Regions from separate parts of the Ruegeria sp. N7 genome, predicted to be linked through region 3. Evidence: riboswitches for the same ligand, from Rfam matches in the RefSeq annotation. Region 3 holds a riboswitch; each other region holds the start of a gene.

Region 1 (10,745 bases), on a different contig from region 3:
TGACGGGCTTTATTGATGTGCTAGTGTCTACAACCGGCTACAATTCCTTTCGCGCCCTGAGCGCCGCCGTGATCGTTCCGTCATCCAGATAATCCAACTCTCCGCCGATGGGCACGCCTTGCGCCAGTGAGGTCAGGCGCACCTGGCCTTCCAGCTGATCGGCGATGTAATGGGCGGTGGTCTGGCCGTCGACGGTGGCGTTCAGGGCAAGGATCACTTCGGTGATCCCTTCGGCCAGGACCCGATCCCTGAGGCGAGGAATGCGCAGCTCGTCCGGGCCGATACCGTCCAGTGCAGACAGTGTGCCACCCAGCACGTGATAGCGGCCTTTGAAGACCCCTGACCGTTCCATCGCCCAAAGGTCGGCGACGTCCTCGACCACGCAGAGTTCGCCGGTCGCTCGGGCCTCGCTATTGCATATGTCACAGATATCCGTGGTGCCCACATTGCCGCAATTCAGGCATTCGCGGGCGGTGACGGCCACTTGCTGCATGGCGTCTGACAGGGGTGTCAGCAGCAGAGCGCGTTTGCGGATCAGGTGCAGCACCGCGCGGCGGGCCGAGCGCGGGCCCAACCCCGGCAGTTTGGCCATCAGGTCGATCAGATTGTCGATTTCGCTGTTCGTGCCCATGGCCTGTCCTGCTTTGCGCCGGAGGGAGCCTCCGGCGGGAGTATTTGGGAAAAGATGAAGCTCAGAACGGTAGCTTGATGTCTTTGGGCAAGCCCATGCTTTCGGTCAGCTTGCCCATCTCTTCCTGTGAACGTTCGGCGGCTTTGGCCTGAGCGTCCTTGATGGCGGCCAGGATCAGGTCTTCGACCACTTCCTTGTCGTCGCCGTTGAAGATCGACGGGTCGATGTCCAGCCCCTTGAGTTCACCCTTGGCTGTGGCCGTTGCCTTGACCAGCCCTGCACCGGATTCGCCGACAACCATCATGTTGTTCAGCTCTTCCTGCATTTCGGTCATCTTGGTTTGCAGGTCTTGTGCGGATTTCATCATCTTGGCCATGTCGCCCAGTCCGCCAAGCCCGCCGAGTCCTTTCAGCATCAGTCGTCTCCTGTGTTTCTGTTTGGTTCTAAATACGGACCGCAGGCAGGTGGCACAAGAGGTCTCCCGCCTGTCCAGATCAGAGCGGCGCCGACCGATCATTTATGTGCCCGCATTCCCTCCTTCAGGTGCATCGTGAAAGGGGGTGAGTATGCCGGTTTCTTGAAACTTGGACCCGCGGGCTCAGGGGCTAGTCCTCTTCGAACGGGTCCCATTCCTCTTCGACTTCGGGAAGGGCCTCGGTCTCAACCTTGGCGGCGCGCTGTTCAGGTGTTTCGATCCGAATGATCTTTGCCTTGGGGAATTGCGTCAGCACGGCCTGAACCAGCGGGTGTTCTTCGGCCTCGGCTTTCAGGGCCAGTTCGGCCCGGTCCCGCACTTCCGCGATGGTCGCGGCATCCCCGTCCGAGACAATGGAGACGGCCCACCGATTGCCGGTCCAGCGTTGCAGGGCAGAGCCCAATCGCGACGCCAGATCCGACGGTGCCTGAGGTGTCTGGGTGAATTCGATCCGGCCAGGCTGGTACGACACAAGGCGCACGCCGCTTTCCACCTCGACAAGCAGTTTCACATCGCGGTTTGTGCGGATCAGTTCCACCACATGCCCGAAGGTTGGATAGCGGGCCAGGGCCGTCTGTGCATCCTGCGCCAGCGCGGCAACCGGTGCACCACCCGCGCCGCGCGGGGGCGATGTATAGGCAGGCGGCGGGGTCGCGTTGGATTGCGTTGCCACCGGGGCCTGCCGGGACGGTGACATGCCCCCGCCCGGCCCGCCGGGTGGCGAAGGTGGGGCGTCTTGCAGCCGTTTGATCAGCTCTTCGGGGCTGGGCAAATCGGCGACATGCGTCAGTCGGATAACAGCCATTTCGGCGGCCATCATCGCGTTGGGCGCGGCAGAGACTTCCTCCAGCGCCTTCAGCAGCATTTGCCACATCCGGGTCAGAACCCGCATCGGCAAGGCCTCGGCCATGTGCTGGCCCCGTGTGCGTTCGTCGGGGGAAACTGTCGGGTCTTCGGCCGCGTCAGGTGTGATCTTTACGACAGACACCCAATGCGTGATTTCGGCCAGATCGCGCAGCACGGCCAGAGGATCTGCACCTTCCGCATATTGACCACTCAGTTCAGCGAGCGCCCCTGCCGCGTCACCACGCAGGATCATGTCCATCAGGTCCAGAACCCGTCCACGATCGGCCAGACCCAGCATCGCACGGACCTGATCCGCCGTCGTCTCACCGGCTCCGTGCGAGATTGCCTGATCCAGCAGTGAGGTCGCGTCGCGGGCCGATCCTTCTGCGGCGCGGGTGATCAACGCCAGCGCATCGTCGGCGATCTGCGCGCTCTCCGCCCCGGCGATCTTGCGCAGCAGGCTGATCATGTCTTCGGGCTCGATCCGGCGCAGGTCAAAGCGCTGACACCGCGACAGAACCGTGACCGGCACTTTGCGAATCTCGGTGGTCGCGAAGATGAATTTCACATGTGCGGGCGGTTCCTCGAGCGTCTTGAGCAGCGCGTTGAATGCGCTGGTCGAGAGCATGTGAACCTCGTCGATGATGTAGATCTTGTAGCGTGCACTGGCGGCGCGATAGCGGACACTGTCGATGATCTCGCGGATATCGTTGACGCCGGTACGGCTGGCCGCATCCATTTCCATCACATCGACATGGCGACCTTCCATGATTGCGACGCAATGCTCGCACTGACCGCAAGGCTCGGTTGTCGGCCCTCCGGTTCCATCCGGCCCGATGCAGTTCATGCCTTTGGCGATGATCCGCGCCGTGGTGGTTTTTCCCGTTCCGCGAATGCCGGTCATGATAAAGGCCTGCGCAATCCGGTCGGCCTCGAAGGCGTTTTTTAGGGTGCGCACCATAGCATCTTGACCCACCAGGTCGGCAAAGGTTTCCGGGCGGTATTTGCGGGCGAGAACCTGATAGGCGGGGCTGGGCGTGTCTGTCATGTCTTCTCGCTCGGATTCGGTGCTTCGGCACAGCGTAGTGGCGGCGGCAGTCCGCGTCCACTGTGGGGCGCGATGATTTTTTGTTTCAGAAACGGGCTGGTTTCCAACTAAACTGGTCCAGCGGATTTAATGACTCATTTCTTAAAGAGTACCTTGGGGGAGGACGCACTTCATGTCGCAGCTGGTCATTTTTGCTCTGCAGGTCGGAGGCGGAACGCTTGCCCTTACTTCAATGCCCGGGCGTGGCGGGGATTACGTCGGCGATCTGGATATGATTGCGGCTTGGAAACCGGGCCTTGTGATTTCAATGACGACGGATGTTGAAATGCTTCAGGATGGCGCGCAGCACTTTGGCAGCGACATCCAAAGCCGTGCCAGCCGGTGGGTTCACCTGCCGATCGAAGATTTTGGAGCACCGACGCAGGCGGTTCAGAAGGCCTGGCCAGAGGTCAGCGCCACGGCCCGACATGCGCTGTCGGGCGGTGGCCGGGTTCTTGTGCATTGCCGTGGGGGGTGCGGCAGATCCGGGATGATTGTTCTGCGACTGATGGTTGAATGCGGTGAACGCGCCAGCGACGCACTGGACCGCCTGCGGGCCGTGCGCCCCTGCGCTGTCGAAACCGATGCGCAGCTGGCCTGGGCGTCCCGGATCACCCCGGCACAGGTGGAAGTGGGATCAAGCTGACAGCTGCTGGGGTGCGTAGCCGGTTTTCCGGGGCCGGATCGTTGAAACCTCGATCATGGCGCAAGGCGGGTTCGCGACAATGCCCGAGGGCAGCGTGCTGAATGTAGGTCCGAAGATCAAATCGGCATAGGCATCAAGGTCCCGAATTGCCGTATCAGGGTGCGCCCCGCAGAAAACGCGAACGCTGTCGGATCGCGCTCGGATCGTTGCCATGCACCCTTCCGCGCAATGTGACAGCGCGCTGTTGCCTTCAAATTCGAAATCTTCGCTGGTGGCCGAAACCGCCTGCGCCATGGCTTCGGAAATCGAGCGGGCCAGTCGCGCCAAAGCCGGGCAGGTATTGCCCGTCCGCTGGCACACAGTTGCGCTGTATTCGTGTGACTTTGTCTTCCAGATCATCCTGCGCCCTCCGCGCGTGGTGGGCTGGATATTGGGGCAGGTGGGACAGCATCTCGCTGTCAGGACCTGCCCGGACACCCCGCCCGAGTTTCGGTTTCAGTTCCGATGGCAGGTCTCCTGACTTGCGGGTCATTGCTCTGCCGACCTTCCCAGCCCGTGGGCCAGTGGTATTTCGGCATTACTTACCGCTTACAGTTGCGGGGGCAGTCGCGGACTTGGTTGATATCTGTGTGACCAGACAAACCGCACCGTGTTCCCTTTTCATCCCGACCTCTTGTGGGGGCCGGAAACCATCACACAACCGCTAGCGCCTGATCGCGTTCCGAGTCAAGCCGATCTTTAGGCCGGACGTTTGGTCATGCTGGATGCGGTTTACCTTCCGGCTTAGTGTCGTCGGCATCGAAGGCAGGCAAACCGATTTTTTCAGCGAAAGCCGGGGATCATGTTGGATACGGAACAGACAGTGTTGATCGAAGATTTCCGCTTTCCGTCCGGGTCTGTGACCTTGTCGGCGCGGCTGTACCGGCCAGTGGGTGAGCCGGACACGGTTATCGTGCTGAACAGTGCCACGGGTGTGCCGCGTGACTATTATCAACACTTCGCGCGATGGCTGGCTGCCGACCGGGGGATAGCTTGCCTGACCTATGACTATCGGGACTACGGGCTTTCTTTGGTTGGCCGCCTGAAAGACGCAACTGCAACAATGGCGGATTGGGCGTTGATCGACATGCCAGCGGCACGGGCCGAAATGCGCAGGCGGTTTCCAAAGGCGCAGCAGTGGACCATCGGCCATTCCGTCGGTGCGATGCTGGGGCCGGTGCAGCCGGATATCGACCAGATCGACCGAATGATCGGTGTGTGTTCGGGACTGGTGACTTTGAAAGATCACCCATGGCCCTATCGGGGGTTGGCAGGGCTGTTCTGGTATGGCCATGCACCGCTGATGGTGCGGGCACTTGGCTATCTACCCGGCAAAGCAATCGGGTTTGGTTCGGACCTGCCCGCCTCGGTCTACTGGCAATGGCGCAAATGGTGTACAGCCCCTCTTAGCTACGTTCCCGAGATCGGGCAGAATTTGCCTGATGCGCATTGGGGCAGTTCTGGAACACCAGTGGATCTGTTCACGTTCGAAGATGACCAGATGGCTCCGCCCGAGGCGGTTTGGCGCCTTGCTGATTTGTATGGCCCCGAGGCCAGACGCCACCTTCTGAAGCCTGCTGAATTCGGACTGCCGGAAATAGGCCATATCGGAGCATTTGCCCGGCGCAATGCAGCGGTCTGGCCGCGCCTGATCGCCTGATCAGACGCGACGCAGGTTTTCCATAACACCTTGCAGCTATGGCCGTTTGCGAAGTTTCTTGTCCTGCATGACACCGCGCACCATCTTGCCAAAAGCCTTGTCCCGCGCCCGCGATTGCGCAACGGTTTCCGAGTTTCGCTGATCTTCACGCCGCAGCTTGCGCCAACGGTCCAGCCGCGCCGGATCAAGCACGCCTTCGTCGATTGCGTTCTGCACGGCACAGCCGGGCTCGGTCTCGTGCTGACAATCCGAAAAGCGACAGCTTTGGCCAAGCTCTGTGATGTCCGAGAATACGTCGTCGATCCCGTCCTGAGCGTCCAGCAGGCGCAATGCGCGCATTCCGGGCGTGTCGATCAACCATCCACCGTTTCTCATCGGGTGCAACGCACGCACGGTTGTCGTGTGCCTGCCCCGTGCGTCGTCTTCGCGAATTCCAGACGTGGCGAGGTTTTGATCTGTCATGGTGTTGCTGAGCGTCGTTTTACCCACGCCCGACGACCCGACCAGCGCGCCGGTCTGGCCTTTGGGACACCATGCCAGAACCTTTTCGACATCTGTCGGATCCCGAGCGTTGATCGTCAAAACCGTCAAAAACGGGTCCAGAGATTCCACTTGTCCCGAGAAACTTCCGGGATCATCCGACTGGTCAGCTTTCGTCAGGACAACAACCGGATAACATCCGGCCTGGTGCGCAAGAACCAGATAACGTTCCAGTCGGGGCAGGTTGAAGTCCGCATTGCACGAGCTGACGATGAACAAAACATCGACATTGGCCGCAATCAGTTGGGTTGCGGCGCCTGTACCGGCAGCTCTGCGTTGCAGCAGGCTGCGCCGGTCCAGAAGGTGGCGCACGCGGTTTTCGGCGTCTGCAAGGACCCAATCTCCGACGGCATATGAACCGGTCGGATTATCCGGTGTCAGCAAAGGGAATTCACCATCCGGGCTCAGCCCGATCAGACGGTCCCGATGTACCGATGCGATACGAAAGGGCGTGTCAGAAGGAAAAGCCGCGTGTTGCGCGGCAAAGTGAGAGGACCATCCCAGGTCCGAAAGCGTATAAGACATTTATCTGCCTGTTTTCAGAAACAGCAATGCCAACGGATGGCAATCGCGCATCCGCAGGTCGTGTGTTCAGGCAGTCCGGTGATTCCGGTGAATCAGAACCAGTCTGCCCGAAGGGTTTTCACTACAATCATAAAGCCCTCCTGCGGCTGTGGTTCACGAAGTGAGAGGTTGGACATCGACCCAAGCGGGGCTCGTTGTGGCTGCTTCCTTCCGGACCTGACCAGGTTGGCGAGGCGCTCGCCCGCGCCAACCTCTCGAGTCCGGATATAGGGAAGGCATCGGGAAAAGACAACCCGTCAGAGCGTCAGGCGAATGCGTTCAAATCCCCTGCCATCCGAGCCCAGCAGCACGGGATCGAACCTGCGTAACTCATCCAGATATTTCAGGGCGCCCGGACCTGTTCGAAGAATTGTCGCCACGCCCCGCTGCGGCATCAGCGAGAACGGGTAGGGCTGCTTGGCGATCGGATCGGGCGGAAGGTGCTGTGACAGGTAATCCCGCACAAGGTCCTTGATGCTCAACGGTGGCAGGCTGATCAGCTCTGTCGTTGTCGCATGCGGAAAATGCCCGCCTCCGCTGGCGCGGTAATTGTTCAGCGCCATAACGAATATCTGCTCCGGTCGAACGGGATGGCCTGCATATGTCAGATCACTGATCCGCCTGTGGTCGGGATGGATCATTTTCCCCTGCGCATCGTATCGCGGCGGCTGTGTGGGGTCGATCTGATAAGACAGTCCAAAGACGATGTCGAAATTGTACCCGGCCCGTTCAGCGTTGATCAGTTCCGGTTCGGAACCGGGCATTAACTGGTTGAATACGCTGGCTGACATCTCCAACCAGTCCAGCAGGTGCGCACCGCTGATCCGGATTGCACGCAGCTCGTTTGGAAACACATGCAAATCCGTGACATGACGCAAACATATTTCTCCGGCGGGTACCTCGGTGTAATGGCGGGGTCCTGCGGGCCCGCCGGATTTGGCAGGCGAAACAACCGACAAAATCGGCAGATCCGCCAGGTCGGTTCCCTGCAAAAGCGGGCGCAGTGCGGCTGCTTGCGCCGCAGCTACAAGGGTCAGCCCGCGATCCGGCGCACAGCAACTGAAATAGCTGTGCAATGTATCCGGGATATGTGCCACCGGTGCGGCAACGGATTGACGGGTCATACGATGCGCCACCTCACACAGGACCGCAATTTCACTGTCTTCCCCGACGGCTGTGCCGTTGCTGATAACCGGACGCAGTTCGACGCGGCTATCCCGGATTTGCACTTTGCCGTCCGGCCCGGCGGTCACGGCCAAATCGATAACCCCCAGGTAAGAGCCCGCTGATCCCGGCATGACAACGGGCGTTCCATGTACCAGCCCCGTCAGGTGATCGACCATCGGGGTATTGGCATGGCCCTCTCCTGGAAGTGTCAGGTGAGTGTGCCCGGCTACAATGGCATCGATGCCTTTGATCGCGGCCAAGGGTATCACGGCGTTTTCCATCCCCGCCACCGGTGCGGTGCCCCCAAGGCCGGAATGAGCAAGCGCCACGATGATATCACACCCCTCGTCGCGCAATGTCTGCGTCAGGGACTTTGCCGCAACCAGGATATCCTCGACGACGATATCGTCATCCAGATTATGCGCCTCCCAACAGGCCGTTTGCGGCGGAAGAACCGAGAAGATGCCGATGCGAACAGGAATGTCTTTACCGTTCAAAGACACAGTGCGGTTCAGAACGATATGCCGCTGCCAGGGCTGAGGTCCGCGCGTGCGATACAGGTTGCTGCAAATAACCGGGCAGGGGGCTTGCGTCAGGATGTTGTCCAATGTCGCCAGCCCGAACCCGAAATCATGGTTGCCCAGCCCGATCGCGTCATAATCCAAGGCTTTGAACGCCTTCATCATCGGATGGGCAGTGCCACTTTTTGCTGCCCAATCGCCCATTGGGGTTCCCTGCAACGAATCCCCGTTGTCAAACATCAGCACCAGCGCGTCCTTGGCCTCTTGCCGGGCTGCGCGGATCAGGCTGGCGGTGCGTGTCAATCCAATCGTCTGGTCTGGCGTGTCAGTGTAATAGTCAAAACCGGTCAGGTTCATATGCAGGTCGGTTGTGGCCAGAATGCGAATTTTCCCACTGTCACCAATGGGCTGTACCTGCGTCGAGAAGGGGATCTTCACTTTGAGTATTCTGCTATTGAATGTGGGTATTGATTAAATCCATCAAAATTCACTCTAGATGATTTTTCCGAGGCCACCATGCGGCTTTTCGGCGGCAGGCTGGCGGATTTTCTGCCCCTGAATAGCCATTGCAACACAGGCCGAGACGTGGCAGCCCTGTGCGCAAGACCAAAAGGAAATCCAATGAAAAACGCAGAGCAGGTAACCTTCGGGGGGTCGGGCCTTGATCGGGCGGCGCAGTATCGCGGAGATGCGAACAAGCTGGCCGAGGCGATGCACAACCCTGCCGCGCAGTGTGTCTTGCTATGGCGCGGAAAGCTGCTGGTACAGGGTGAGGGGCTGGACCAGCTTGCGATGATCCCGATGACGCACCCGCTGATTAGCAATGGTCCCGGCGGCGTCATTGAATCCCCGGTGTTTTTGGGTCTGAGCGCTGACAGTTCCCCCGTGTTTGCCGTTGATATTTCCGCATGGACAGCCGAGGGGCTGGATCTAACAGGTCTGGGCGCGTTCGTGGACAAGTCCGAACAACAGCACCCGGAGTTACCGCAAGGCCACGTGTTTGCCGAGCTGCGCCGGATCATGACACGGCTGTCGGCACGCGACGCGGAACTGGCGGCCACGTCTAAGGCAATAATCGGGTGGCATGAAACACATCGCTATTGCGCCCGATGCGGTGCCGCCAGCGAGGTGTCGCAGGGGGGATGGCAGCGCAGTTGCCCGTCCTGTGGCGGGCAGCACTTTCCGCGCACCGATCCGGTTGTGATCATGTTGATCACGCATGGAGACAGCGTGCTGATGGGCCGGTCTCCGGGTTGGCCTGATGGGATGTTTTCCTTGTTGGCGGGATTTGTTGAGCCCGGCGAAACACTTGAGGCAGCAGTGCGCCGCGAAGTGATGGAAGAGGCGGGCGTGCCGGTGGGTGCGGTTTCGTACCTGTCCAGTCAGCCCTGGCCATTTCCGGCCTCATTGATGTTTGGATGTGCGGGTGAGGCGTTGTCACGCGACATCGTGATCGACCCGGTCGAAATAGAAGAGGCGATGTGGGTCAGCAAATCCGAAATGATGCAGGCCTTTGCCGGTGATCATCCCCGGTTGTTGCCGGCTCGCAAGGGGGCTATCGCTCATTTTCTGCTTCAGAACTGGCTTGCAGATACTCTGGACTGAGGAAACATTGGCTCAGCAATAAAACAGCAAAGGTCATTATGCAGTTTTCAGCGCGAGAAGATATCGAGGCCCCCATCCAATCGGTATTCGACATGGTGTCGGATTTCGAACGATTCGAGCGTATGGCAATGCGCCGTGGCATTGATGTGCGCCGTTTGGGCGGTGGCACAGCGGTGACTGCCGGAACCGAATGGAATACGGAGTTCAAACTGCGCGGAAAGCCGCGTCAGATGTCGGTGGTGATGACGGATTTCGACAGGCCTGCGCAAATGCGATTTGACGCTGCCAGCAAGGGCATTACCGGGTTCACGACCGTGGATTTTCTGGCCCTGTCCCCGCGCCGGACGCGCCTGAGCGTTGAAATGTCACTCGCCGCCAGGTCCCTGCCGGCACGGTTGCTGTTGCAATCCATGAAACTGGGACAATCCAGATTTCGCAAACAGTTCCAGGTGCGTCTCAGCGAATTCGCACGCGAGTTGGAGCAAAGGCACCTGCATGGCGGGTAAGACACATGATCGCACGGCAGGTGCGATGGGCCCGGACCACCTGAGTTTCAAACCCGCATCCGAAAGCGATGCCGAAGGGGTCGCTGGCGTTCTTCACGATCTGGTCTTGGTTGGCAAGCGGCGCAAAGCCCACGATGTCGATTTTGCCCTAAGGCACTATGTTCGCCACCCGGATCAAATACGGTGTACAATCGCCACGGACCCGAATGGTCACGTGCTTGGGTTCCAATCCCTGAAATATGCGGTCGAAAACCACCCCTACGACGTGTCAGTCGGGTGGGGCGTGATTGGAACCCATATCCGACCATCAGCCGCCCGGCTTGGGATCGGGCGCGCACTTTTCGCGCACACTCTGGACGCGGCCCGCGCGCATAGTCTCCCTGCTATCGATGCAACAATTGGCGCAGGCAATACCGAAGGTCTGGCCTACTACGAAGCCATGGGTTTCCGGACCTACC
Region 2 (10,745 bases), on a different contig from region 3:
CGGGCTCCACGACAAAGGATACGTCTGACAGCAAAGTCTTGCCGCGAACGGAATATGTCAGGTTTTGCGCCTCGATCTTCATCGGGCGCTCCTCTGGCCGCGCACCAAAATTACGGCAAAGGCAGGCGCACCGATCAGAGCGGTGACCACCCCAATCGGCAGAACCTGACCCGGGATGATGATGCGCGACACGATATCTGCGCCGATCAGGAAGACCGCTCCGATCAAGGCGGAGGTTGGGATAAGCCTGCGATGCCCCGGTCCCACAAGGAACCGGGCAGCATGAGGGATGACCAGCCCGACAAAGCCAATGGATCCGACGATAGAAACCATGACAGCTGTCGTGAGCGCGGTCGCAAAGATCAGGGTTGCCTGCACCCGACGTACCGATATGCCCAGCGAGGCCGCTGAATCAGAGCCGAAAATAAAGGCGTCCAGTGCTCTGGCGTGAAAGCGGCAAATGAGCCAACCGACAAGGGCCACCGGAATGGCCAGATACACATCCGGCCAGCGCACGCCGCTGAGGTTTCCCATCAGCCAGAACATGATCCCGCGCGCCTGATCGGCATTGGCGGATTTGGCGATGATGAAGGCCGTCAGCGCATTGAACAACTGAGACCCGGCAATTCCCGCCAGGACGATCTGTGCCGTCGCAACCCGTCCGCCCCCTGCGCCAGCGGCTCGGGCCAGCAACGCGACAAAACCAAAAGCCAAAAGCGCGCCATTGAACGCGCCAAAAGACAGCGACAAAGCCCCCCCACCCAAACCAGCGATGGTTACAGCCACGGCACCCGTCGAGGCCCCGGCAGAAATGCCCAAAATGTAAGGGTCGGCCAACGGGTTTCGCAGCAAAGCCTGCAACACGACCCCTGCGACAGCCAGACCGGCACCGCAGGACGCAGCGACCAGAGCGCGAGGAATCCGGTAGCTCCAGATAATACCCTGATCAATTGGGTCGACAGGAAAGTCCGCTCCGGCCAGCTTGTTGGCCAGAACGGAGAGAACCAAATCGGGCGACAGAGAGGTTTCCCCGATCATCGCGCCCGCAAGAACCGCCGCAATCAACAATGGCACGGTAAGGCACGCAGCCTTGAAACCCTGCCGTAAGATTGCGGCGACCTCGTTCACAGGTTGTTTCCGATGGTATCCAGCTTCTCGGCCAGATCCTCCAGCGCCGGGATTGCGCGGATGGTGGCGTCCATGGCCTGCGCATCCATAATGACGATCCGGTCATTCTTGACCGCATCCATCTGGCTGGTCACCGGATCAGTGCGCAGGAACTCCAGCTTTTTCAGGTAGTCGTCCGCAGCAAAGCGACGGCGGTCCATCTTGGCGATAACAATCACCGTCGGATTGGCCTTGGCAATGGTTTCCCAGCCCACTGTTGGCCATTCTTCATCCGTCTCGACGACGTTGCGGATACCCAATTTACTCATCATGTATCCCGGTGCGCCTTTCTGTCCGGCCACAAACGGGTCGCTTTCCATTTCAGGAGAGGAAAACCAGAATACGGCTGACACATCGTCCAGCTTCACGGTTTGCGCCTTGGCGACGGCTGCGGCTTCGCGGGCCTTGTACTCGGCAACCAGGTCCGTGCCGCGTTCGGATACATCAAAGGCTGCCGCCAGTTCTTCGATACCCTGATACAGCGTATCGGTCGAGAACGCTTGCAGGCGGGTGCCATCGCCGCCGACTGTATTGTCTTTGCCGATGCAATCTGCAGGCATTACGTACGTTGGAATGCCCAGTTCGTGAAATTGCTCACGCGTGGCGACGATGCCCTCGGGTCCGACATGCCACTCATATTGCGCTGCGACCAGTCCCGGCCGCTTGGCAACAACGCTTTCAAAGCTGGGATCATTGTCTGCCAGACGCTCTACCTTGGCATTCACCTCGGCATATTCAGGCAGCACCTCGTTGAACCAGACCGAGGTTCCAAGAACCTGCTCGCCCAGACCCAGCGCATAAAGCACCTCGGTCGCGGCTTGGCCGACCGTGACTGACGACGTCACTGGCGCGTCAAACGTGACCGAGTGACCGCAGTTTTCGATAGTTAGGGGAAAGTTTCCTTCGGCGGCAGCGCTGGTAGCCAGCAAGGAAAGGCCAATCAGGCCAGTGCGTAGAAACATGACAATCGATCTCCATGTGTCAATGACCAGAGAACGGGTGAATGGGCATTTACCGAAGCAACAGACGCTTTACTGCCTGCCGTGAGCGCAGGGTAGAAAATAGACCGCCCGGCGCGTTTCTTCGGCAACCTCCCCGGACAACCCCGCCCGGTGTGTTTCGGTTTCATACCGGCAGGTCTCCTGACTGACGGGTCTTTGTCTGTCCTGTCTTCCCAGACCAAAATGGCCCAGTGACGGAAATGGACAGCGCTCGCCGCCTACAGTTGCGGGGGCAGTTCCGGTTGGCACCAAAAGGCACCTCGGATTCCCTCTTAGCCACATCGGGACCGGTAAAACGCGGGTACCTTAACACTTACCCTGCGGCAAGAAAAAACTCCGGGGTCTTTCCTATTTTCTCGCAAGAGCATGCACCTGCGCGTCTCAACATGGCGCTGATATCAGAAAAGCCGCTGAGAACGCGCCAAAATCCGGACCTAGATTCATAGTGTGTGATATTAGGTGCAAATTGAGCATAAGCGTGCACGAATCAGTATTTTCTCGCATAGGTTGTGCAAAAAAATCTCTTAAAAACAATAGCTTAAAGAGCGACAAATTTGATGAAACACCATAACTGTGCAACGCGTGAAGCATAAGCGTGCAAGACCAAAATCAGGAGGCATAAGCGTGCAAAAGTAGAACAAAGACCAAGACCACTAGAAGTGCCGGCCCATGCCGCAAATATTGAAACAACACTAGTCCATCGCAAATTTGACGGGCTTCGGCGAGCATCGCACCTCGAAGACTTTTTCGAGAGCTACCCACTGCACCGAAATCGGATGTTGAGATGGCTCGGGTCAACTTCCGCTTTATCGGGCAAAGCTTCGCTTCTCTGCCGCGCAGCATCCCGACTGTACTACGTCAGCGATGCGCAGAAAGCAGACTTTGCAAAGTCCGGTTGACCACATTGTCCACCAAAGGCGACAGTTCTGCTTCGCGACTGGGCTATACATAGCCCTCAAAGCGTATTGTTTGCGGGACTTCAGTTGCACCGTTTTCCTGAGCGAGTAGGGCGCGTGCTGACGAAAAGGTAGCAAGCGCAAAAAGAACAAGAAGGGCCTTTATCATCGTAGCGCCTCGGATCCGGGTTTTGAACTTGGGCCGGGGTTCACAAATGATCGCCCCGGCCAGCGTCAGGGCAAACGAGGTAGTTCTTGCCCTGAAACATCGTACTTTCGCCTAATTTAGAAGATCACCGACGATGCCGACGGCATCGACCACGGTAGACAGGTCATTCGTAACTTCGAGGACTTCGTCATCGACCAGAATGTAGCGGTTTCCTTTGCCCGGCTCCCCAAGCTTCCATTTGGAAAGGTCCCCAATATCCTCGAACTCCAGGTCAGATGGGAGCTTGGCACCGCGCGTGTAGCGCTTGATCTGTCCAGGTGGTACAGCTTTTGGGCCTTTGCCGGGTTTGTCTTCTATCTGAATGCTGACATCACCGTTCTTGCCCCCCTTGTTCGGCTTTTTACCCTTGTTGTCTTTGGCATGGGCATCGCTGCCTCCAAGGATGAAAAACACAACTGCTAAGGCTGCAAGAATTCCGTATGCAATCTTCATAGATTGTTCCTTTGCTTCCCAACTTCATTCGACCGGCGTTGAAAATTCCGGCACGCGCTTGATCTCTCTTAGTTGCCCTTTGGCACACCCCTTAGTGACTGCCTTCACCCCGCATTAGAAAACGATCCGGGTTCTTAGACCGAACAGGGTAATCCGGTCCTGATCGGGATTTAGAAGCGGGTCGGAAATGAATTGTACCGATGGCGTGATCTGCAGTCCGGGTGAGATTGAAAAGCGGTAGAAAGCTTCAAGCGTGAACTGATCGCCATCTATGCCTCTTGCTTCGGCCCAGTTTAGGCCCAGACCGGCCAAATCGGTGTTGCGACCATAGTAACCGAGACCGGCAGAAATCGACCGTTCATAAAGCGCTGCGGTTCCCTTCGAGGCCCCTGCACGGAAGAACGGCATCCATTTATTGTCAACAAACCATGCGGCGGAAAACGCTGCGCCGTAATCTTCTGCTCGACTGCCATCGTCAGCCGCATCCGCATGCCAGAGGGTCAGATGGATATTGTCGAAGTAGATGCGATCAAAGCCGGACGTGTACCCAAGTTCGAGCGACTTGAAGAGATTGCCGTCGCTAAACACATCAAAGTTTGGATCGGACGGGTCGGCGTTTGCGTCTGATACGCTGGCAACGGCGTAGAGGTTCTCGCTCAGCTTTACCCCGCCGGCAATACCAAGGCCTTGGTTGGGCGTGTTGATTGTCGGGTTGGTATTGAAAGACAGGTTTTGAAAACCACTGTAGGGGCTTACCAACCCGTAGATATCCACAAAGTCCGTTACATCAATCTGGCCGACTTGCAGCGCCCACGACCCATTCTCAGCCCTTTGGGTCCAGAACAAATTGGTCAGAAGCAAACCGTTGTCATTGAAGGCTGTTCCCGTGATTGAAAGGGCTCCGCCATCCAGCCCGAGAAATTGCGGAGCAACGTCAGTATAACTGTGCCTGTCTTCGATCTTGAATGTCAGAGACCCCCGTTCAGTTGCCTGCCAACTGCCGTAGAACCGCGCAATTCCGCTGGCTGCTTCGCCGGTTCCCAGATCAGCATCCGTGGTTTGGCCCAATGCCAGGTAGTCAATGTTGAACCGAAAACCACCCTCAGCCAGTCGGTCTTTCCACTGAAACCAACCCGGTGCGATGTTGCGTGGAAAATCGGAACGATATTGCGGATCGGTGAGCCCGTCTCCGGGCGCAAGATCGGCTTCGACTGAAGATGGCCCGGATAGTCCCTGAGCCGACGCTGCGCCAGCAAATGCAATGCTCAATGCGGCAACCAGAAGTCTTATCATTTTGACGCCTGTGCCCCACCGGTCTTGCGATTTCCTGCCGCGCGGATGCGATCAGCAGCACGCTGCTTCCATTCCAACCTGTCTGCCTCGGTTTCCAGAGTTTCGACACGTTCCGCCACTAGCTGGAAAGTCGCATTCATAGGCATGAGGCCATCCACAACCATCATATTATGAACGGAAGGATCGATAGTCAGCGTGCCTGTCAGCCGAACGGGTTCGTGGAAATAGCTAGGCGCCCAGTCCCCGTTCAACCGCACACGGATCATCTGGTTAGGCGGAGGTGGAGGCATGTGGCTGCACATCCCTCTTTCTGGCACCAAATACGCCACAGGCCGGCCGTCCGGATCGCTTGGAGCAGGAATGGCAAAGCCCGCGAGTGTGATTGTTCTGCCGTCGAATTGCGGGTTTCCGCTCGTTCCAGCCTTTCTTCGACGTTCAGTCACAACCTCGCGCTGATCGAGTAACCAGTCGACGTCAATTCCGTCTGACACCAAGGCGTCTTCGGTCTCTGCTAAAAGCAATTGCCATTTCTGCCGTTCTTCGGCGCTGCCAACCTCCTGCTGCAACCTGCCGCGTATACGCACAACGAAAAGAACATCGTCGAACTGTTCGGGGCTGAGTTCACGATAGGGGTCATCAAAGACCTGCGCAGACGGATCTGGCAGATCTGCCCAGTCCAACGCGGTTCCAGGCGTCGCCGCAGCATCATAACCGCACAAAACCAACCCTGCGAATACTGCGGAGCAAAACCAATTTCGCATGAATGCTCTCCGGCTGCTTTATCTGGTCAATCCAGTGTGTTTTTGTAGATCACACCGTCCTTCATGATCAGGCGGATTGTTTCCGGGCTGTCCGGCCTCGGGTCCGCACCGAACCACTGATCGCCTGTTCCAACGACAGAGAAGTCTTCGAGGGGGTTGCCGTCTATCAGCAGGATGTCGGCATAGGCGCCTTCCTCGATCACACCGAGCTTGCCAGCCGTGTAAGGGTTCGAAAAATCGCCTGACAAAGCTACGACCTCACCGCCGATTGACGTAAGTGTCACCATCGACTGGTACGGTCCGAAGAACTCGTTATTGAGATGTTTTTCATAAGCAATCTGGATGTTGCATGCTTCCACTGATCCCACGCAATCGGTCTGAAAGCCGCGTTTTACCGGGCATTCCTTCATATTCGGAATGTAGTTCGCGAAAGTCGCGGACGCCGAAATCGCTTTCGCGAGGCTCTTGGGCTCGTTCTTGACCGATGGGATATCCAACAAACCCGGATCAAAAGCCGTGAGGTTAGTCGTTATGTAAGCCCCTTTCTCGTTCATAATCTCGGCAATCTCGCAATCGAAGGAGAAGCCGTGTTCAATGGACATTACACCGGCCTCAAGGGCGTTCATGATTGCTTCCTTGCGGTAAGAATGCGCCATGACATAGGTGCCGTATTCGTTGGCAACCTGAACGGCAGCTTCGATTTCTTCCTTGGAGCCGGCGAGCAACTGCCATGGGTCAAACGCCGAGATCACCCCACCCGACTGCATGAATTTCAGCTGTGTCGCCCCCATGCGCATGTTATTACGACCATACAGGTAGACATCATCGACACCGCTGACTTGTTGCGCCATGTTCAGATTACCGAAGTTGGTCTGTCCGCCCGGCGGCGAGGTGAAGGATGCGAAGTCAGCGTGGCCGCCGCGTGTCCCGAGGAACGCGCCTGACGCATAGTGACGTGGACCGACGATCTGTCCGGCGTCGATGGCCCTCCGCAGACCGCCGTTGGCGCCGCCAGCATCTCTTACAGTCGTAAATCCTTGCATCAGGTACATCTCGGCCATCCTGGTTCCATGGATGCCAAAATCCTCCCAGGTCGAGTTCGTTTCCATGGAAGCGATAGACGGTCCCATGAGCATGAGGTGTGCGTGAAGCTCGATGAAGCCAGGTGTGAGTGTCCTACCGCCGCCATCGATCACCTCCGCATTGGGGGCATCGATCGCATCAGTTGAGACGACCTTGATAAGGTTGCCCTCAACCAGAACGCTTGCATTTTCGATCCGCTGTTCATTGACGCCGTCGAAGACATGTACGTTGGTAAACAGCGTTTGGGGTTCTTCTTGATCCTGAGCCTGCGCGGTCGTCGAAAAAGAAAGAACTGCTGCGACAATTGCCGTCGAGCAAAGAGACATTCGTAAGCCGGACATAAGTACTCCCTTCATATTCATGTTTTGCCAACTATAGTCTGGAATTCACTGACACGGTTGCCCCTTTTTAATTAGGATGTACGAATATGATGATTAAAATGGCCACTTCTTAAAGCTAATCCAACAAGGGTTATGAGCTTGCCTTTCAACTCCACCTCCCGAGAGCATAGCGAGGGCTTTGTTCGCCTCTCTTTAGCCGCTCCCTTTCTGCAATATCTCACCGAACGTAAGATCAATCCGCAACCAGCATTGGATCAGGTCGGCTTGAAAGCTGAACTGATGACTAACCCATCCGTGTTCGTTCACTCCGAGTTGGTTTACGGCTTGGTAAATGCTTTCTCAGAAGTATCAGGGGATCGATACCTAGGACTGAATGTAGGGGAAGCGTTTGACCTACAAGGATGGCCGCCCTTCGCTCAAGCCTTGCAATCTACAAAAACGCTGTTCGAGTTTTTTACCCGCTTTGTTGAGCTCGTGCCGCAGGAGTCCAATTCTGTGCGGCACAGCCTTGTCATTGAAGCAGACAAAGCGACTTATCGTATCGAGAGGCAACAGGAACCAACCGTCCCACCCATTCAGGTGACCGGTTTTGGTGCCGCAATCTATGTACGCCTATTGCAGACCGTCGTCGGAGAGTCCTGGGACTCTTCCCGTGTGCGATGGGAAAGCAGATACATCAATGGGCTGCCTATCGACTACAAAGGGATCGAGGTTGGCCTTGGGACTGATCCCGGAATGCAAATTAGTTTTCCTGTGGAATGGTTGTTTTTGCACCACGTCTCTGAGGGTTCTGCCAAGCCCATAGCATCACTTCGACAAGATGAAGAAGTAACCGTGGTGGCAGCTTTGCGATCTGTCTTACGCGACAAACTGGATGAAACCGATTTGGGACCAGAGATGGTGGCTGGAATGCTGGGAATACAACCGGAACGGTTTCTGAAAGCGCTTCAAAAACAAGGCACAACGCTACCGCGCGAAATCAAACGGCTGCGTATCGATGTCGCCAAGGAGCACCTCAAACAAAACCAGATGACAATTGCAGAGATCGGACTGATGCTCGGCTATTCTGACAAGTCCCATTTCACTCGCTTTTTCCGAGGTCAGACCGGAATGACACCGACCAAGTTCCGAAGCAAGTAAATGTGGTCGAGCCAAATGAACGCTTCGAAGATTAGGTCCTCGTGGGATCAGTTCGAAGAAGTTGTAGTGCGACGTTGAACAGGTTAGTCGACGACATGAATGGTTGGTTGCCACCGCCGATACAACCTCTGCAACTGGCCGTTTCGTTGTATATTTCGGAGTTAGCAAAGCTTGGTTGCGAAGGTCCGCTTCGGGCTGGAAACAGTCGTCGCCGATTGAAGCAATGAGCGATTGCTTAGGCTCTGGACTCATAACCAAAACAATACGGTTGCCGCGAGCGCAATGGCCGACATGAAGATTACAGGGCATCTGTCATAACGGGTCGCGACCCTACGCCAGTCTTTAAGCCGCCCAAACATGTTCTCAATCTTGTGGCGGATTCGATAAATCTTTGTGTCATGTGGGATGATGTCCTTGCGGTTCCGGCGCGATGGTATGCAGGGTTTGATGCTTCTTTCTTTCAAGCTTTCGCGGAACCAGTCGGCGTCATATCCGCGATCCGCCAACATCCATTCCGCAGCAGGTAGTGAGGGTAAAAGTGCCCGTGCTCCGATGTAGTCGCTGACGTTTCCCGCCGTCATGAATAGCCGAATTGGACGACCCACCGCATCGGTTACGGCATGGAGTTTTGAGTTCAGCCCACCCTTGGTGCGGCCAATCAGGCGGCCGCGCCCCCTTTTTTGAGCCCCATGCTGGACGCTGTTCTATGGGTCTTCAGATGCGTCGCATCAATCATTAGCGTGCCTGTTTCATCGCCTTGAGCGGCTAATTCGGTCAGGATACGTGCAAAGACGCCCATGTGGGACCATCGAGCCCATCGGTTGTAAAGTGTCTTGTGTGGCCCATAATCGGACGGAGCGTCTCGCCAGCGCAATCCATTGCGAATGACATGGATGATGCCGCTGAGAACGCGGCGATCATCGACACGCGCAACACCGCGTGGCTTTGGGAACATATGCTTGATGCGGTTGAGACGCTCTTGGTCGAGCCAGAACAGATGCGACATGGACAATCCTCCTGTCGACCTTGAATCACGATGCCTCAGGGAATGGAATCGACCATCGCAAAGGCGGCTCCGCGCGGCATTGCGGTCATCCGACAAAAACACTCGGATGACGGCACTGAGCCCATTTCGACGTACTTCCGCGTTGTTGGGGAATGTCGGTTCAAGTAAAGATCGAGAATTGAATTTTCTGCGCAATCCGTACACTCATAAAGACTGATCGGAAACCTACGACCAAAAGGGATGCGAGATAAGCGAACAGCTCATACTAGCATTGAAAACGAGAAGCTGAATGATCAGACACTTTCGAAAACGACCTAAACTGGCGATCTTCTTTCTGCTCGCTTTACTTGCGTGGGGCCTCCCGAGGGTAATTGCCCAAGGCCCCGAATTAGACTGCAAACATCTCGGCCCAGACTGCAGAATTGATGCACATATTCTGTCCGATCAAGAACAAGTGCCATTCATGTTTTTAGGAAAAATCGTGGATTCGCATCACCCACAATGGTCGAGATACCGACGAGCAATAAATAGGTACGATGATGTCAGGGATTGTCTTCTACCGTCCGAGCGAAACCTTGAAAAACCCAACTTGCTTATGATGGATTGGCGGCGTGTGGGATCGGGTACGGGCGCAGAGGTCTGCATCTTTCGAATTGCGCAAAGTCTTCGAAACATAGACGAACTTTCTGACTGGCTGAAGGCCCAAAGGTTCCGAGTTAGAGAGCCTCAGCGGGTATACAGTGATAGCTATAAGCCTCATTACCCTACACAGAGTGTTCGCAACTTACAGGCAAACTGGTCGATCGATCAGTATCGCGATCTCGAGCCTTCAATACTGTCAATGATTGGGCTGGAAATGTTGTGGAGCTACTACGCCATAGTAGGTTTAGATAGTCAGAATCGCGTCGTAGGTGTGAGTGTTGGGACGCCCACCAAACTCAACTAAGACGCTTTCATGGGCAAGTTTTTCGCCAACGCGATGCGGAACTTTGCAAGCACTCCCAACCCATGCGGAAGAACCACGGAAAACCGAAACCTGAGGTTCTTGAGCGAAGAAATGACGTCCGCAACGTCCGCTACCCGGACATAAACGCATATTTGTTTACCGTCCGCTTCTGCGCAAAGCTGCCAGTCATGGCCTAGGTTTTGAAAATTTCGCAGTGAACGTCGGCTCTGGGGCTCTGAACTGTCATCCGACAAAATAGCGTGGATGACCAGGTTGAGCCCACTTCTACCGATGCTGCGCGTTGCTCGAACGTCAGCTTTGCGTTGAGCATTCTAGGTGCGTTGTCAGGCTCATAGATTAAATCCAGAAACTGGTTCTAATGGTTCTGACCCACTGGAGTCCCAGTACTAGCTGCCATTTCGAAAGCGTTGCAGTGTCTGCGGATAATTC
Region 3 (10,745 bases):
CGCCGCCGCGATGCCAGCCCGCCGCGAAAGCGCCCAGGTCACTGTCGGAAAAGGACAGCACAACCAGATCACCCGGGCTTTGGCCCAGATCGGTTGGGGTCTCGGTTTCCTCGAGCCCGTGGCTTTCGCGAAAGACGACGTGCATGACTTACTCGGCAACCTCGGTCACACCCACGAGGATATCACGGATTTCGGCTTCTTTGATGTCGTCATGCTCGGCAATCACGACCAGGCGCGAGCGGCGCTCTTCACCGGGCTCCCACGGGCGGTCGTATTGGTGACGAACCCGCGCGCCGACAGCCTGAACCAGCAGGCGCATCGGTTTGCCAGCGACGGCGGCATAGCCTTTGACGCGCAGGATATTCAGCTCAGTCGCAAGACGTTCGATTCTGGCTACCAGTTCCGCAGGGTCGGTCTGTTCCGGCAACTCGACGATGATGCTCTCGAAATCGTCATGCTCATGATCGTGATGGCCATCGTGATGTGACGGGCGCGCGTCCATGTCATCTTCGGCGGCAGCCTCAAGGCCAAGCACGACACGTACGTCGACGACACCCTCTGCAACCTCGACGACGGGAAGCGGGCGCGGCGCCTCGGTGGCGATGATCTGTTTGGCTTTCGCGACACCTTCGGGACCTGCCAGATCGGGCTTGGTCAGCAGGATGATATCCGCGCACGAGATTTGATCTTCGAACACCTCGGACAAGGGTGTTTCGTGATCGATCGAGTCATCAGCCAGCCGTTGGGCATCCACCGCTTCAACGTTCGGAGCAAAGCGACCGGCGGCCACAGCCTCGGCATCGGCCAGCGCAATCACGCCATCAACGGTGATTTTCGAACGGATATCAGGCCAATCAAATGCTTTCAGCAGCGGTTTGGGTAGTGCAAGGCCGGATGTTTCGATCAGGATGTGATCCGGGCGCGGTTCCAGCGCCATCAGCGCCTCGATGGTCGGGATGAAGTCATCGGCCACGGTGCAGCAAATGCAGCCGTTTGCCAGTTCCATGATGTTTTCCGCAGGGCAATCCGGTATCGCGCAGGATTTCAGAATGTCGCCATCAACACCCACATCGCCAAACTCGTTAACAACAATCGCAAGACGCTTTCCCTGCGGGTTCTGCATCAGATGGCGCACCAGCGTGGTTTTGCCCGAGCCCAGAAAGCCGGTGATCACGGTGACGGGAAGTTTTTCTAGGTTCGACATGATCTCAGCCTCCAATCGGGGGAATGCGCGAGGCGCAGTTTTTGCGGAAATGTTCAGGACGGTCGCGCCACTTCACCAGACCATCGTCTGTGGCCAGATACTTGGTCACACCATCGATGATGACATCGACGTGATCGACTTCGTTCAGGTTCTCGTAAACAAAGGTCCAGCGATCCGGCCCGCCCCGAAGAACGATGGAACAGCCCTGATCGCAGTTCGAAAGGCATTCGACAGGTTTCAGAATGATGCCATCTGGCAGGGCAGCCTGTTCCAAGGCCTTGTGCAACAATGTGCCGGGACGCTCAGCATCATCCTCGAAGGGCAGACCCCGGCGGCAAGTCGTGCAGACCAGTAATTCTACCGGTGCGGTCTCGGTCATGTCTCTCATCCCCCCAAATCCTCTTCGCGGGGGACGGGGTTTCATGCGGGCACCACGTCTGCACATGGACCCGACACCGGAACACCCCGCCCGGTTTCAACTTCGGGTGTTGGCAGGTCTCCCGGCTTGCGGATGCCAGAGCGGTCGCTCTGTCGGATGTCCCGCCTTCCCGGCACAGGCCAGTGGCATTGGGCATCCTCTCCGGTCACGGTCGCGGGGGCGGCTGCGTTTGGCGGATGAACCGTTGACGCATTCCCTTTTCATCGGCTGTCGCCGACACCAACGACAGGGACATGCGGCACCGCTGACCCGCTTGTCAAGCGGTTCGCGCGCAACAAATAAGCCAAGGTGAAAAAAGCGACCTGTAGGCGTCGTTCGGCGGCATGAAGAACGTGTTCGGTATATGGTCGCATGACGGGAAAACGACGAACTTGGAGATGCGTCATATGAAAGTGGGATTTATCGGTCTGGGTAACGTAGGCGGCAAGCTTTCGGGATCCCTTTTGCGCAACGGCATTGATCTGACTGTGCATGACCTGAACGCGGATCTGGTGGCCGAGTTTGTCGCCAAAGGCGCAAAGGCGGCAGAAGGGCCCGCCCAGTTGATGCGCGATTGCGATGCGGTGATCACCTGTCTGCCGTCTCCGGCAGCATCGGACGCAGTCATGCAGGAGATGTTGCCCGAAGTGGGCCCCGGCAAGATCTGGATGGAGATGTCGACCACGGACGAGGCCGAAGTCAAACACCTGGGTGCCGAAGTCATATCGCGCGGCGGTGCGGCCGTCGATTGCCCGGTTTCTGGCGGGTGCCACCGTGCCGCGACGGGCAATATCTCGATCTTTGCGGGCTGCGACCGGGAAACGTTTGAACGAATTCTGCCGTTCCTGACGACAATGGGCCGCCGGGTTTTGCACACCGGTGAACTGGGCTCGGCGTCGGTGCTGAAAGTGATGACCAACTATCTTGCCACCGCCAACCTGATCACCTGCGCCGAAGCACTGGTTACGGCAAAGGCTGCGGGGATGGATCTGAACACGACCTATGAGGCGATCAAAATCTCGTCCGGCACGTCCTTCGTGCACGAAACCGAAAGTCAGGTCATCCTGAACGGGTCGCGCGATATTTCCTTCACCATGGATCTGGTGAAGAAGGATATCGGTCTGTTTCAGGAGGTCGCCGACCGCGCCGGGGTGCCGCTGGAAATAAACCCGGTGATGATCAGCATCTTTAACGATGGTATCGCGCGCTATGGCGAACGCGAGCTTTCACCAAATATTATCAAACGGCTGGAAGAGGCAACCGGCCTGGATATCACCGCCCCGGGCTTTCCAGCCGAAATGACGGATGATGAGCCGGAAGAGCCGGGATACGAGGTTGTGCCACAAGGGCGCGCCTGAACGTAAAGCATATACCAGACAAAATCGCGCCCCGTGAACGAGCAGGGGTAGGCAGGAGTTCCGAAAAACACGCAATATCTGGCCCGCAATTCGACAGAATCGCGGGCCATGAACGTCTGAAAATACCAAGCGTCGCACGCGCGTACTGCGGGGTTAAGTCAGCGATTAGGATGTGGTTGGAGGCGAGTACCGGATTATAAGATGAAAGTAAAAACTTAATAAAAATAATAAGTTAAGTTATTGATATCCTCCTGATTATCCGCCTTGTATCCTCCCTTTTGTATTTTGTTAACGAGTGTTCAGTTTTGTAAAGCTGACTTCCTCGATCCATCCTAGATGCAGTGGGTCTTCTACATTCTAATCATCACACCATATCTTAGAGCTTTCTCTTGTGCGTAAACACCATCGATAGCAGGATTGGATTTAGGTAATTGTTTTCAACAAGATTTGAGGCGGCAAAGGGTGGCAAATAATAATGAGACACGACTGGAAAATACCATCTCTCGTAGATCAACTCGCGGAAACCAATATCCCACTTTTTGAGGGGCAGGTTGTATTTGTAGTGGGCGCAAACGGGTCAGGGAAGTCTGCACTAATTACGCAGTTGTATCAGACAGCGGGTGCGCCGTCCGTAGTTAAGATAGCAGCCCACCGACAGTCTTGGTTGAACTCAAGTTCTGTTGACGTAACCCCAAAAGCCAGAATGGAGCTTCAAAGCACTATCAACGCTCGAGACAAGCAAGACGAAGCACGTTGGAAAGATGATTACGCCTCTCATAGAACGCAGATTGCCTTGTTTGATCTGGCTAACGCTCAAAACTCTGTAGGTCGAGATGTTCTGGAACTCTTAAAAAGCGACCAATTTGAATCCGCAAAAATCTATGCCAAAAGGCCATCTCCTTTGGAGGCATTGAACGATATTTTGTCGTTCAGTTCTTTGTCAGTTCAGCTTTCCATAAATGACGTTGGTGACGTTTTAGCGAGTCACGGCGGTGGGCCGACTTTCAACATTCCGCTCTTATCGGATGGCGAGAGAAACGCGGTAATGATCGCCGCGCAGGTTTTAACTGCAAGGCCCGGAACACTGTTCCTCATTGATGAACCAGAACGGCACCTGCATCGGGCAATAACGGAACCGATGTTGTCCGCGCTTTTTGAGAAGAGAAAAGACTGCTGTTTCGTTATTGCGACACATGAGCCAGAACTCCCTAGTTGTAATCCCGATGCGAAGGTCGTGATCGTGCGAAGTTGTAGTTGGACGGGAGCGCGAGCAAATGGCTGGGACATCGACGTACTTATGCCGGGTGTCGAAGTGCCCAGTGAAATCAGAAGGGCTATACTTGGTGCCCGTCGCAGGTTGTTGTTTATTGAAGGCAACGCCGGTGGAAGTTTGGATTTCCCTCTTGTTTCGGCGTTGTATCCCGAGGTTTCGGTCGTTCCACGTGGAAGTTGCCGTGAGGTGGAGCGTTCTGTTGCGGGGCTTGAAGGGACCACTGGACTACACTGGCTTAGCCCTATTGGATTGATCGATAGGGATGATAGAACGGATGATGAAGTGTCCGCGCTCGAGTCAAAGAAAGTTTTTGCGCTCGAACGAAGTTCGATTGAATCCGTATTCTATTCTTCATGTTCAGTAAATGAGATGGCTTTGGTTCAAGCTGAGGTCTTTGGTAGTGATGCAAAGAAGATGTCAGAGGACGCACAACGCGCTGCTCTAGCCGTTCTTGATACCGATACAAAAGAAGACCTAGCCGCACGACGCGCTGAACGTTCAGCAAGAAACCGTTTTCTTAGAAAACTTCCAGATTGGCGTCAGATCAAGCAGACGGAAGGCGCAAGAATCGTCGTATCGGAAGAGACAACGTTCAAAACAGAACTGGACAAACTTACTGATGCGCAAAACCGAAATGACTTGGATTTCATCGTCAGTAGATATGCTATCAAACACACAAGAATACCAAAGACGATTGCCGAGGCGATGCGGTTCAAAAGTGCATGGTACTTTGAAGAGGCCGTAGTGAATCGGACGAAGAGAAATATGGATTTCCAACTGGCGCTTCGTGGTCTGTTGGGAAACTTGGAGAGCCATCTGTCTAGCCTAAAGTAGAACCAGTTAAAAAGGCGGAAAAGTAACAAGAGTGAGTGGGGCGGTGACTTGCGTATGACACGTTCGGATTTTGAGCCAAAAATCTGAGCGGGTTAATATTACGTGATCCTTTCCCCGGCCCCCCCCTACCCCCTCAGTGAACCCCCAGTAAATTCATCAGTCACCACCCAGGGTACGCCCTTCGACCGGGCAGGGGATGAGCGCCTCGCAGATAACCCAGAGGTCACCGACGGCACAACATCTTGTGCTTCGGGAGGCGTAAGTCATGTCCGATCATCTAAGTAGTTGATATTGCTCAGTCTCAATGAGTCAATAATGGCGATTATGTTAAGTGTCATGATGTCCATGACCTAGCGGGATCACGCGGGGTTTGACCTTGAGTTGCATGCGCGGGGCATGAGCATACTCTTGGCCACCACTTAGACAAGCGCGTCGGTTAGGTGGCTCAGTTCGTCGTGTGTTTGGCTTGTTCTTGTCCTTTCCAGCGTGGTGGTCTGGATGTTCAAACTAAGGGCGGTATAGCCTTATTCCTCACCACAGATACTTGCGATATCGTAGGGGTTAACATATTGTAATCCTTACACAAATGCCGCGCAATTGTTATTGACATCGATGATTCCGCGCCTCTATTCAGGTCCCATAAGACACGGAATAGAGGGAATTACCAAATGACACTGACACACTTCGCGAACACCCAAGATGCAATTGCGTTCGCCATCGATGAGAAGATCGCCGATCTGCGAGAAGAACACGCGGTAGCAATGGGATCACTTGCTGATCAATACACCGACGACGAGTTCTACGCGTTGGAGAACAAGATCGACGACCTGCTCACCGTCGCGAGAAGCATGGGCTTGCCACAGTAGGGTCAATTACAGCTGACTTCTGAATTAACCCCAAAACGTCTCGGCTGGTGTCCATCTGGCCGAGGCTCTTAAACCCCTAAAACAGCGTTTTGTAGGTCACCCTACCTGACCTCTGTTTTTAGCCTCTTATTTCCCAATAAAATCAAAGGCTCACAGGAGCCAAGATGGAAGGTCGAGGACCTGCGAGGTCAACACCATCCGCGTCGTGGAGATCGACGGGAACCCGTGGTTCGTCGCCAAGGACGTGTTGGACGTTCTCGCCATCAAGAATGTTACCAACGCGACGTCTAACTTAGGTCAGACGGAAGTTAGGCTACTGAGACTGAACGGTGGTACACGCGGACGCCCCAACAAGCTGATCTCTGAGAGCGGCCTCTACAAGATCATCATGCGCTCCGACAAACCCGAGGCCCGTGCGTTCCAAAACTGGGTCACTCAGGTTGTCCTACCGTCGATCCGCAAGGACGGAGGATCACCCCATGACCGATGAGGGAACTCGGGTGCCAGAAACCCAATGAAACAAGGGGATTTGAATTAGTGCACCCTTATGAGACAGAGAAGAAACGAAAAGTTATACCTCAAGGTATCACCCAGAGTTCCCCCATAGGTTCACCCTCGGTAACTCCTCTGTGTTGATGATCGATGATGATCATTACCGGTCGATGACACCCTCGGTACACCTCGTTGTAAATCAATGGGTTGGAATTACTGCACGCTTATGAGTAACAGATACAATGAGATTTACCTCTAGTTACACGATCAGCTTCCTCTCGAGGCTTCACGGTTCCCCATCAGTGTACGTTGGGTGAATGTCCATCACCGACAACCATCAATCCTAATCCTTATGCCGCTTCGACCTTGGTCCTTGGTCGATGTTGGTTCAGGTCTCACACGCATCCCTGTCGTTACTGACGGGTCGATGTAGTGAGACCTTTTACCGTTTCATCTCGCCCGTGATGCACTGTCAGCTTGTGCATCTGGGCGGGTTGATGGGGGCGTCTCTTTATTCCTTGGTGGGACGCCCCCTAAGTATCCCCAAAGCACAACCCAGCGTAACCGTTCAGCGAGGCCGTCATGATTACCAGCCTCTACGGCGTCTGTGCCTCCGCTACATGCACTAATCCGCTTCCTGCCTATGAGATCACCCAACGGCTACCCCAGCGGTGGGGCTTGTGTTCCCGCTGTCAGTCGGTCGTCAGGAGCCGAGGGGTTCCACTTGGGGGCTTCATACCTGGTCACGCTATCAACACAGTTGCCCGGTCGGTCTTGAGGAAGACCAAGCCGACAAAATCAGAGGTTGTCGAGGCCGTCAGGTTAATCCGAGGTGGGCGGCATCGTGTCGGTGATTGGTCAGATCGACCCACATACAGGATGGCCGTACTGAGATACGGCAGAGCAAGGGAGCGGTTGCCGCATCTCCTCATCGGCAGACGACACGAGCCTAACGCTTCAGCCATTGTCAGGGCCTTCGTCCATTACGTTCTTGCCCGAGAGTTCCTCGATACGGGACACCGCTATAACGTCTTCCTTGCAGGAGGGACTTACATGGGCCGTCAGGGGCTTTGCGTCCCTCCCGGTCGCAAGGATGAGGTGCTGACCGGCGATGTCCAATACTCGAAGTACCGCCTGAGTTACGCTGACTTTGCCGTTGTCGGCACAGCCACGCTCAAGGCTGCTGAGAAGCTCGGTCTACGTCGATCTGACCGTGACCTAACAGCATTCATTGTTGTCACCTATGGACGTCTCCTCGCGTCTGGTGAGGTATTCCCACCGGTCTCGGTACCAATCCGGTCGATGCGTACCGACTTCCTCGGTGACTCGATATTCGACCACAAGTTACCGCGTTCACCCCACGTACCCCCGAGATACCACAAGGCACTTCGCAGGTCCTCTGGTCTGATCTCCGGGGTCTATCCCGAAGGCATCGACCCAGCCGCCACGACTTCGGGGTCAGATCGGACACCCCGACCGTCGCCCCCGCCCAAACCACACGCACCTCCGATGCCGTCTGCGGACTGGCTGTTTGACATGTAAGGACCACGACGATGCCCGTTGCCAAGTCGAAGAAGTCACCCCGGCAGATGTACCTCAAGACCTGCAACGCATGTGGTGAAGAACACGCAACCCACAAACCGAAAGCGTCGAGGTGCGAGACGTGCATCGCTGAGAACCGCAGGATTACCTACAAGACCTGCATCTCCTGCGGCGTGAAGTTCCCGGCACCGTTCGGTGATGAATACAATTGCTCGTCTTGTGCGGAAGCTCATGGGATTGGGCAGGCCGAACTCACCTCTGAACAACGCGAGATCATCAAGGCTGAGGAGACACTCGCTCGATGGAAGAACAAGGTGCTGCTCCTCGAGGCAGAACTCGACAAACGCAGCAACGCGAAACCCAAAGGTACAAAACTCATGAACGAAAAGACGAAGGCATCGGCTGTTGGTGTCGCATGGCTCGAGCTGTGCGCAAGGGACGGACAGGTCTCTGCGCTTTCGCAGATACATGAAAGGGACTTGGACGATGACACGAAGCTGCGTCTCGTCCTCGCGTATTCCCGCATTCGACTGAGGGGATACTCGGTCGAGGCAATCTCGAAGCTCTGCCCGGTACACCTGATGAGTCTGGACGAAGGCAAGGCAATCGACGGCCTGCCATTCGTAGAAACCCAAAACCCACCAACGCCGCAACAATTGGCCGAGATCGAACTTGGCTTGGCGTAATCCCTCAACTGAAAAGGACCAAGGAAAATGACAGTAGAAAGAGTCACGTTCGGAAGTGACGGACCCATTGAACAATCGATGCCATCCTCGAAAGGGTATGCCTCGAGTTCAGACTACTCGAATGGCGGCGTCACCGTGCGCACTGGCGGTTTCAACCGCGAGGTACACTCGACGACTGACCTCAACGACAACGATTTGATGACCGTCGATGGCATGGAGTTGACCGTCGCACAAGCCCGACAACTCGGTCTGTTGAACACAGCCTTTGACGAACAGTTGTCTTTCGGTGCTGCTCAACGGGCCGCACAGGAACACGGTGCAGCGCAGGAAAAGGCGTCTGAGCAAACCCAAGGTAGCAACACCGGTGTCGCTGAGTTTGACGGCGTGATCGATGGTCTTAACGCTTCACTTGATGACGGTGTCATGGAGTTGGGTGAGGCCCAAGAGTATGAAGTGGCATTCGGCCAATTGGCAATGTCCGGTATGACCATAGACCAAGCTGCCGAAACCATGCGCGGTCTTGCTGATGGTTCGGTCTCAGAACTGGACGTGTCCGGCGACACCCGCGCGATGTTCGAGAATGTACAAAGCACAATCACCAAGGCCGCAACGCAGAGTGCAATGCAGGAACTCGGGCAGGATGGTTTTGACTTCCTGACACAGGCGTCAGCCACAAATCCAGGAGTTGACCGCGTGGTGCGCCAGTTCGCTGTGGATCGTGCCGCAGGTAAAGCCGATGGCATCACTTGGGCCGAGTTCGCTCAGCACATCCGTGAACAGCTTGGTCACTAACCTTCGGTATCAGTACGAATGACCAATCTATCAGACATGGTTTGGGACACAGATATCGATCTGGTCCTGAACCGTATCCAACCCCGTGCCTGCGCTGACCCCGATTACTTTAACGAGACAGTCGATCTGATCGAAGACGGTTTTTCACCAACAGGGACCGGGCGGTTGACGCTCAGTGAACTCGAAGCATGGGCAGAACGTGTGAAGAAAGGAACCAAGGCCGATGCTCAAGATCAAGAGAGCCGATACATACCTGAGAACAACAATGTTCGCCACGTTGCCCCGCGAGAAAACCACGGGTCTGATGGTTCGTTACACCCATCACCCAGCCGATCCACGAATAGACGCGGCGATAATCGACGCTGAACACGCCAAGACCGGTCGTTTCGGGATCGGCTATCACTACTTGGTGCTTGTCGATGGAACGGTAGAGGTTTGCCGCCACCCGCTGTCGGTCGGTGCCATCGGTCGAGAGAACTTCACGAGAAGCCATATTCAAGTCGGCGTGGTTGGTGGACGGGATCGTGAGACAGGCAAGTTCTCCGAGACTTTGACATCTACCCAACGCGCCGCCCTCGAGGAACTTTACCAGAGGCTCGCGGATACTCTTGGTGTTCCACTCGAGATCGACGAGAGCCTAGAGAAGTACACCCTCGCACAGAACGAGAAAGACGAAGCCGCAGAAGCCGAACTCGAAGAACTCCTAGACCGTGCTGAGGCGATGATGACAGGCGCTTAAAGACGCCCAAGAACAACAATAAGAAAGCTGACCCCATGAAAAACCAAACCGAAATACCCGAGGAAACCCGCAGCTGCCGCCACTGTGCAGGACCAATTCCATCTCACAAGCAACGCAGCGCGATCTACTGTCATGGAAACTGCGCTCGCAAGTATTACTACCGCAAGTACACCTCGCAGAAACGCGCCGAGATCAACAAGCGGTCGAACCAAAGGCGGTACGTCAAAGACCTGCTGCCCCGCATTCAGTTGCTCAAGCGGGTCGCCTCAGAGTTACACGCAGGTAGCGACATGGGTTATGCCATCGCTGCGCTTGTTCACCGGCAGACGATAACCGATTGGCGGTGGTCGCTTGCCATCGGCTATGCCCAATCTCAAGAGGCACTCGTTCACCTTGCAGGTGGCCCTGAGTATCTCGAGGAGATCATCGAGGACGAACTCGAAGCGGTCGCTTTGCACTGACACGTCTGAGTATCCAAACAACCACCCTCGACCCCCGAAAACACCTCCCGTGATCCATTGATTTCATTAGCTTTTCCAAG

The links. Region 3 has a riboswitch for cobalamin ahead of ACR0ES_RS04265 (DUF1636 family protein). Riboswitches for the same ligand answer to the same signal wherever they lie in the genome.
Region 1: it holds a riboswitch for cobalamin, as region 3 does, so the genes downstream of both, ACR0ES_RS17850 (hypothetical protein) here and ACR0ES_RS04265 (DUF1636 family protein) in region 3, are expected to answer to the same signal.
Region 2: it holds a riboswitch for cobalamin, as region 3 does, so the genes downstream of both, ACR0ES_RS08360 (ABC transporter substrate-binding protein) here and ACR0ES_RS04265 (DUF1636 family protein) in region 3, are expected to answer to the same signal.

What each region holds. Positions count from the first base shown of each region.
Region 1 covers NZ_JBQFLR010000021.1:6,551-17,295, forward strand. Annotated here, with positions in the region: gene ACR0ES_RS17825 (hypothetical protein) at 1-16, shown strand, start outside; gene recR (recombination mediator RecR) at 38-631, opposite strand; gene ACR0ES_RS17835 (YbaB/EbfC family nucleoid-associated protein) at 693-1,046, opposite strand; gene ACR0ES_RS17840 (DNA polymerase III subunit gamma/tau) at 1,237-3,000, opposite strand; gene ACR0ES_RS17845 (protein-tyrosine phosphatase family protein) at 3,173-3,685, shown strand; gene ACR0ES_RS17850 (hypothetical protein) at 3,677-4,084, opposite strand; cobalamin riboswitch at 4,175-4,393, opposite strand; gene ACR0ES_RS17855 (alpha/beta hydrolase family protein) at 4,527-5,384, shown strand; gene rsgA (ribosome small subunit-dependent GTPase A) at 5,421-6,449, opposite strand; RNA gene ffs (signal recognition particle sRNA small type) at 6,608-6,706, opposite strand; gene ACR0ES_RS17870 (bifunctional 2',3'-cyclic-nucleotide 2'-phosphodiesterase/3'-nucleotidase) at 6,746-8,614, opposite strand; gene nudC (NAD(+) diphosphatase) at 8,798-9,781, shown strand; gene ACR0ES_RS17880 (SRPBCC family protein) at 9,820-10,287, shown strand; gene ACR0ES_RS17885 (N-acetyltransferase family protein) at 10,277-10,745, shown strand, end outside.
Region 2 covers NZ_JBQFLR010000004.1:189,167-199,911, forward strand. Annotated here, with positions in the region: partial or broken gene ACR0ES_RS08350 (ABC transporter ATP-binding protein) at 1-82, opposite strand, end outside; gene ACR0ES_RS08355 (FecCD family ABC transporter permease) at 79-1,110, opposite strand; gene ACR0ES_RS08360 (ABC transporter substrate-binding protein) at 1,125-2,129, opposite strand; cobalamin riboswitch at 2,283-2,475, opposite strand; gene ACR0ES_RS08365 (hypothetical protein) at 3,345-3,725, opposite strand; gene ACR0ES_RS08370 (carbohydrate porin) at 3,840-5,018, opposite strand; gene ACR0ES_RS08375 (DUF3299 domain-containing protein) at 5,015-5,779, opposite strand; gene ACR0ES_RS08380 (amidohydrolase family protein) at 5,806-7,218, opposite strand; gene ACR0ES_RS08385 (helix-turn-helix domain-containing protein) at 7,336-8,343, shown strand; one part of gene ACR0ES_RS08390 (IS5 family transposase) at 8,592-9,013, opposite strand; one part of gene ACR0ES_RS08390 (IS5 family transposase) at 9,013-9,349, opposite strand; gene ACR0ES_RS08395 (alpha/beta hydrolase) at 10,703-10,745, opposite strand, start outside.
Region 3 covers NZ_JBQFLR010000001.1:847,103-857,847, reverse strand. Annotated here, with positions in the region: gene cobN (cobaltochelatase subunit CobN) at 1-145, opposite strand, end outside; gene cobW (cobalamin biosynthesis protein CobW) at 149-1,204, opposite strand; gene ACR0ES_RS04265 (DUF1636 family protein) at 1,209-1,583, opposite strand; cobalamin riboswitch at 1,678-1,882, opposite strand; gene ACR0ES_RS04260 (NAD(P)-dependent oxidoreductase) at 1,967-2,980, shown strand; gene ACR0ES_RS04255 (AAA family ATPase) at 3,456-5,087, shown strand; gene ACR0ES_RS04250 (hypothetical protein) at 5,756-5,953, shown strand; gene ACR0ES_RS04245 (BRO-N domain-containing protein) at 6,159-6,443, shown strand; gene ACR0ES_RS04240 (hypothetical protein) at 7,499-7,987, shown strand; gene ACR0ES_RS04235 (hypothetical protein) at 7,999-8,673, shown strand; gene ACR0ES_RS04230 (hypothetical protein) at 8,701-9,465, shown strand; gene ACR0ES_RS04225 (peptidoglycan recognition protein family protein) at 9,689-10,204, shown strand; gene ACR0ES_RS04220 (hypothetical protein) at 10,240-10,665, shown strand.